Regions from separate parts of the Clostridium sp. SGI.024 genome, predicted to be linked through region 1. Evidence: predicted binding sites of a transcription regulator. Region 1 holds the regulator's gene; the other holds the start of a gene.
The links. Region 1 encodes CtsR, which represses protease genes until heat stress. Its sites were predicted from a motif close to AAGGTCAANNAAGGTCAAAT; they were not measured.
Positions count from the first base shown of each region.

Region 1 (3,918 bases):
AACTTTTTACTATCTTCATTTAAATTAATTATTATTTTTCTTTCCTTCAATTTATTTATAGTACTATTTAACATAAGATTAACAATTTTTAAGATATCGTTATCAACTAGCTTGCGAAATACGATAACTTCATCTATTCTGTTTAAAAACTCTGGTTTAAATTGTTTTTTCACTTCTTCCATAATCATTTTTTTCATATTTTCAAATTCAGTATTTTCTATATTTCTTTGATTTATAAATCCAACTGAATTCTGTTTTTTTATGTCATGGGCACCTACATTAGAAGTCATTATTATTATGGTATTTTTGAAATTTACTGTTCTTCCCTTACTATCTGTAAGTTTACCATCTTCCATTATTTGAAGTAGTATATTAAATACATCAGGATGAGCCTTTTCTATTTCATCTAATAATATTACAGAATAAGGGCTACGCCTTACAGCCTCTGTTAATTGGCCCCCTTCTTCATATCCAACATATCCTGGAGGAGCTCCTATAAGCCTTGATACTGAATGCTTTTCCATATATTCTGACATATCAATTCTTATTAAGCTTTTTCTATCTCCAAACATAACTTCAGCTAAAGTATTGGAAAGTTCTGTTTTTCCAACTCCTGTTGGTCCACAAAATATAAATGACCCTATTGGTCTATTAGGATCTTTTAGTCCAACCCTAGCTCTTCTTACAGCTTTAGATATTGCTGTTACAGCTTCCTTCTGCCCAACAACTCTTTCCTGAATAACCTCTTCAAGTCTTAAAAGCCTTTCTGATTCTTCTTCTGTTAATTTTTCAACTGGTATCTTAGCCCAAACTGAAACTACTTTTGCTATCTCAGTTCTACTTACAATATTACTAAACTCTAAAGTATTATAATTAACAGTTAATATATTTAACTTATTTTTAATCTCTATTTCTTCATTTCTTAAATAAGCTGCTTTCTCAAAGCTTTGACTTTTAATTGCAGTTTCTTTATCTTTTGATAGCATTTCTAAATTCCTTTTTAAATCTCCTATTTCTGGAGGTGAACTTAGATTTTCAATTCTAACTTTTGCTGATGCCTCATCTATTAAATCAATTGCCTTATCAGGCATAAACCTATCACATATATATCTGTCTGATAACTCTATAGCAGCTTCTAAAGCCTCATCTTCTATTTTTACCATATGGTGAAGTTCATATTTTTCTCTAAGCCCCTTAAGTATTTCAAGAGTTTCTTCCTTTGAAGGTTCATCTACAATTACAGGTTGAAATCTTCTTTCTAAAGCTGAATCCTTTTCAATATACTTTCTATATTCATCAATAGTAGTTGCTCCAATACATTTTATTTCACCTCTAGCCAATGCCGGCTTTAATATATTAGAGGCATCAATAGCCCCCTCTGCTCCACCAGCTCCAACTATTGTGTGAATCTCATCTATAAATATTATTACGTTTTGAGAACTTATTATTTCATCCATAACCTTTTTTAATCTATTTTCAAATTCTCCTCTATATTTAGCTCCTGCTATCATAGCTGTTAAATCTAAAGATATTATATATTTATCCTTTAAGATATCTGGAACTCTTCCCTCAACTATCATTTGCGCTAATCCTTCTACAACTGCAGTTTTACCAACTCCAGGTTCTCCTATAAGACATGGATTATTCTTGTTTCTTCTACACAATATTTCTAGTATTCTTTTACTTTCTCTTTCTCTTCCTATGAATGGGTCAAGTCTTCCCTCTTTAGCTAAAGTAGTTAAATCTTTACCATATTGATTAAGCATTGGAGTTTTATTTGGATTTTTCTTTTTATCTTCTAACTGCTTTGCATCATTTATATCATTTTTATTGATATAATTAATAATTTCAGTTTTTATTCCTTTTAAATCTACTTTTAAATTTGAAATTATAGTATAAGCTATACTTTCAACATCATCTAGTAAAGCCAATAAAATATGCTCTGGATTTATATAATTATGATTATACATCATCGCCTTAGCTAAACTATCATCAAATACTCTTTTAGTTCTAGGATTTAATAGCATTTCTCCTATAGAAACATCTACATCACCAAAGCCTAAGTAGTCTTCTATAAGATTCCTTACCTTATCTACAGTAATTCCACTAATATATAAAACTCTATTAGCAAAACCACATTCTTTTAATATTCCTAAAAGAATATGCTCCGTTCCTATATACCCATGCTTAAAATACTGTGATTCTTTTTGAGCTTCTACAAGTACTATTTGTGCTCTTTCTGTAAATTTACCGAAAACCATAAATACCTCCATACCCTATTGCTAAATTACACCACACAGATAAACTATAGATATATAACATACTTTAAGATAATACAACTGCTAATATTCCCTTTAACATATCTGCTCTTAATTTATTTTTATTTTCAACAGATGCTAAAGTTCTATCATTTAAAGTTATCTTAATAATTTCAAACTCCTTATTTGAAATTACTTTAGTATCATTTAAATGTTCTAAAATAGATAAAGCATTTCCATAAGTTATGCTTTCACCTATGGAATTATTAATTAAATTTAATCTTTCAGCTTTATCATCGTATGTTATTTTTCTTATAACTATATATCCACCGCCACCTCTTTTACTTTCAATTATATATCCTTTTTCATATGTGAATCTTGTTGTTAATACATAATTAATTTGCGATGGCGCACAGGAAAATTTATCTGCTAACTCGTTTCTCTGAATTAAAACTTGTCTTTCTCTTTCTTCATTTAACATATCTTTTATAAAATTTTCTATTGTATCTGAAATTCTTGCCATAATTTCACCTTCTTAAACTTATTTTTTAAATTAGACCTTCTTTGACTTTCATTATATATTATAAGTCTTAATATGTCCAATATTAAATTTTCATACAATAAGAATTATAAAATTCCTTTTGTTTAAACTATAAATGAGGTGATTAATATGGAAATTAAGTGGATTGGCCATTCTTGTTTTTTAATTAAAAACTTATTAGGGAAAAAGGTTTTAATAGATCCAATGCAAATATATCCCTATATACAAAAATATGATTTAAAAGCAGATATAATTACTCTTAGTCACTCACATAACAATGAATTTATTAATGATTGTCTTATTAATAATAATATTATTATTAATGATACTACATACTTTGAAAATGAGTACTTTATTATTAAGGCTTTTAATAGTTATAGGGATAACTTTTCTGGATTTAGAAGAGGTGAAAATATTATATACCTTTTAGAAATTGATGGAGTTAAACTTTGTCACTTAGGTTCATTAGGACATTTATTAAATGATGAGTTAATAAGCAAGTTAAATCATTTGGATTTTTTATTTATTCCAATTGGAGGTCATTTTTGTTTAGATGGAGATTTAGCAGCTAAGCTTATTGAATCACTAAAGCCAAAATATATAATTCCAATGTCATTTAAAACATCTTCAGAATATTTTTATTTAGATGGTCCATTAAAATTTTTATCTTCTCTAGATAACATCATTTATTATAATACTAATACCATATATACTAACGAGCTTCCATTAAGTAGTACTCCAACAGTAATATTATTGAAAGAAAATAATAAGGAACCACTAAATTAGTGGTTCCTTATGTAAAATTATGCTTGTACAGGAGCTCCTACTGGACAAACATTTGCACAGTTTCCACAATCTATGCAAACATCCTCATCAATAACGAATTGAGTATCTCCTTGACTTATAGCATCAACTGGGCATTCTGCAGCACATGCACCACAGTTTATACATGAATCTTCAATCTTAAATGCCATAATTAGCACCTCCTAATATTATGAATTTATTCCTAGTCCATTTTAACATATCAATTAAAAATTTAAAAGGTTTCTAAATAATTTATCTTTAATATATTTTATATAACGCTATATCCAAGTTCTTCAATTGCTGTTATTATTGCAT
Region 1 covers NZ_JBNPON010000007.1:168-4,085, reverse strand. Annotated here, with positions in the region: gene ACQRD5_RS03725 (ATP-dependent Clp protease ATP-binding subunit) at 1-2,261, opposite strand, end outside; gene ACQRD5_RS03720 (CtsR family transcriptional regulator) at 2,326-2,781, opposite strand; gene ACQRD5_RS03715 (MBL fold metallo-hydrolase) at 2,929-3,585, shown strand; gene ACQRD5_RS03710 (DUF362 domain-containing protein) at 3,603-3,773, opposite strand; gene ACQRD5_RS03705 (heavy-metal-associated domain-containing protein) at 3,872-3,918, opposite strand, start outside.

Region 2 (3,918 bases), on a different contig from region 1:
CTCCTGCATATATTTTAGAAAATGGAACAGTTGATAACTTAAATTAATAAATAATAAATTGGCAACTAGTAGAGATACTAGTTGCCTTTGCATTATCTTTTTTATACAGTAAAAGTGATATTTCTATCAAAATTTTTACCTGCTAATGATATAGCTTATTCAATTATAAAAATATTTGTATTAATATGCTTACAAATATTTTATAACTACCTTAATAAATATTATATAATTACTTTCTTATTGGATGTAAAAATGAAGATATTATATTTAATAATGAATATTTTGAGAATATGCTAGGTACAAAAAATAGCCCTCTCATTAAAATCAACCCTTTCTAATACTTTTAAATCAATTACTTATGTTTAAATTATACTTAGAATTTTATTAGAATGCATTGACTTAAATGTTTAGTTTTATGTACATTTAAGTTATTAACAAAATTTCCAATATATTAAAAAAGTACAAAGAAATATAAAATTTTAGTTTCTTTGTACTTTATTTTATTAATTTATCTATTTTAAATTTTTAATTACAATAAGCTTAGCATCATATCCCTGTAGCTCTGTTATTATATTTAAAATTGTATTTTTCTTTGAATAGCTAAATTCTATTTTAGGGAAAGAAGCTCTGTGTAAAATTTCTTTTTCTTCTTTATTTAATCTATCTGGAGATCCCATAGATAACCAATAGTTATAAGAAGAACCAATTCTTTCACTTATTTCGTAAGTTATTATCCTAGAAGATTTTTTTATGTTTTCAATATTTAAAGATGTTTTCTTTTTATAAATTTTTCTTTTACCACGTTTAGTAAAGATATTTTCAAAGCTTTGTAATTCTTCTAGTTCATCTGTATAAGAATATAATAAGATACAATACTCATCATCTTTTTTAGTTACTATTAATCCATTATCTATAGTAACAATTTCATCACCTAATTTACTTAGTAAGTAGTAAGCATAATAAGAAGGCTTTCTAATTCCCATATCATTTACTAAGCCGGGAGCACCTATAAAGACTTCATTTGTTAAGCTTACTTCTTTTTCTAAAACGTCAAAAGCTCTTAAAAAGCTTAAGGAATTTTTATTAAAGATTGTATTATGAATAATAAATGGTAGCATAAAGGCTGTATCGTAAATTTTATTTAAGCTTTTATTACAAATAAAATCTTCTTCAATAACATCTACGTTATATTCGTCAATTAGATATTTTAATAAAAGACTTTTTAATTCTCTATCTATTATAGATTTAAATTGAAATTTAAATTCAGTTATATCAATATAATCTATTTCTGAAAAATATTCGAAAAAGCTAGTTAGTATATGCTTATATTTTTCAAGTGAAAAATTAGGATTATCTATTAAAATAAGAGGCTTTAAATCAATATAATCCAAAAATTCTATAATGCTCTTAGCTTTATTCCAGTTGTAGAAATCAGCTTTAGGGAAAACTCCCATATCATTATTAAACATATTTTCTAATCTAACATATTTAAAGTGAAGTTCATCTTGAATTTCTTCTAAGATATCTTTATTATCTTCTAGAAGTAAATCAAAGGCATCATCTAAATTTATTATTTCTCTAAAATCTTTATTAAGCTCACCTTGACTCTCATCCATATTTATATGAACTTTCCATAGCTTGTTTTCGTAATTAAATCTTTCATAATCATCTAATTCTGAAGATAGATATTCTAAAGCATCTTCTAGCTTTAAAATTTCAATCTTTTTACTTTGTTCATATTCTTCTTCTGTCAATTTATTTTTCTTTCTATATTGAAGAGGAGTACAATCGTAGTAATTCTTAAAATTTTTATTTAAGTATCTTACATGTGAAAAACCAACTTCATCTGAAATATCAGAAATACTTAAATCACTATCTAATAAAAGCTTAACAGATTCTTCAACTCTTGTTTGATTAACTAAATCAGTAAAGCTATTTCCTGTTGCATTTTTTATTTCATGAGATAAGTAATGTGGACTTAAAAATTCTTTCTTAGCAATTTCTTGTAATGTAATATTACTATCATAATTGTTGAATATATATTTTGAAATTCTATGATATCTTGCTAATTGCTCAGTATTAGATTTTAATTCTTCTCTTTCATAAGTTAAATAATGAAAGTTATTTATAAGATGATAAAGTAAATCTATTAATATTGATTCTACTTCTTTATCATAATCATCTAATTTCTGTACCGCCTCACATAAAAGCTTAGCTAAGAAATTTCTAAGTAAATCGTATTCTTCACCTTCTTGAGCACCATCATCAGTTGAATTTGTATAAAAGAAAACATTGTTTATATCTTTATAATACTTTTCAAAGAAGGAGGGATCTATGTGAAAAATTAATACTCTATTATCTTTATCACTATAAATTCTATGTGATTCATCAACATTTATTATCTCCATTTCCTTTTCTAATAATTCAAAGGAATCTGTATCTACATTAACATTTATGCTTCCTCTTAAAACATAAAGTATCTCTATAGAATTATGCCAGTGAATTGGATATTCCTTTATGTTAGCATATGTTATTTTTATAGGTGAATCTGCTTGGTAAACTATATATTCTCTTCGTATAAAAATCACCTCATTTTAATATAATAATCTAATTATATCCTATTTATACTAAAATAGAAAAGTTTAAAAATTTTAAAATATACTTTGACTTTCTTTGACTTTTGTATTATTATATTAAATATAGATTATAATAAATATGTATAAAGGAGTGAAGCACATGAATATCGATAAAATGACTTTAAGGGTTCAAGAGGCATTAAATAATGCTAGTATGATTGCAGTTAAATATAATCACCAACAAGTAGAATTAATACATTTATTTACAGCATTGGTAGAACAAGAAGATGGGTTGATACCTAATATATTTACTAAAATGGGAGCTAATGTAAAATCAATAGATGATGATTTAAATAGAGTTTTAGGAAATATGCCAAAAGTCTTAGGAGAAGGTGCAAACTCTTCTGGGGTATATGCAACTAGGCAAATAGAAGAAGTATTAGTTAAGGCAGAAGATATAGCTAAGAAATTTGAAGATTTGTATATTAGTGTTGAACATGTAATGCTTGCAATAATTGAAGTAGATAAAAATGGAGAAGTTAAGAGAATATTAGATAAGTATAATATTAATAAAAAAACATTTATGGAAGTCCTAAAGGAAGTAAGAGGAAATCAAAGAGTAGAAACTCAAGATCCGGAAGGAACTTATGATGCTTTAGGAAAGTATGGTACTAACTTAACAGACCTGGCTAAAAAGCATAAATTAGATCCTGTAATTGGTAGAGATGAAGAAATAAGAAGAACTATTAGAATTTTATCAAGAAGAACAAAAAACAATCCTGTATTAATTGGTGAACCTGGTGTTGGTAAAACTGCTATAGTAGAAGGTTTAGCAGAAAGAATTATTAGAGGAGATGTACCAGAAGGTTTAAAGGATAAAGTTATATTTTCTTTAGATATGGGTGCCTTAATTGCTGGAGCAAAATATAGAGGTGAATTTGAAGAAAGATTAAAGGCTGTTTTAAAGGAAGTACAAAGCAGTGAAGGTAAAATAATATTATTTATAGATGAAATTCATACTATAGTTGGAGCGGGTAAAACTGATGGAGCTATGGATGCAGGTAATTTAATTAAGCCTTTACTTGCAAGAGGTGAATTACATTGTATTGGAGCTACAACCTTTGATGAATATAGACAATATATTGAAAAGGATAAGGCACTAGAAAGAAGGTTCCAACCTGTTATAGTAGAAGAACCAACAGTGGAAGATACTATATCAATTCTTAGAGGCTTAAAAGAAAGATTTGAAATACATCATGGTATAAGAATTCATGATTCAGCTTTAGTTGCAGCAGCAAAATTATCGGATAGATATATTCAAGATAGATTTTTACCAGATAAG
Region 2 covers NZ_JBNPON010000065.1:13,889-17,806, reverse strand. Annotated here, with positions in the region: partial or broken gene ACQRD5_RS14305 (hypothetical protein) at 1-47, shown strand, start outside; gene ACQRD5_RS14300 (helix-turn-helix domain-containing protein) at 513-2,579, opposite strand; gene clpB (ATP-dependent chaperone ClpB) at 2,737-3,918, shown strand, end outside.
Region 2: the regulator CtsR is predicted to act here: its motif matches at 2,662-2,681, upstream of clpB (ATP-dependent chaperone ClpB).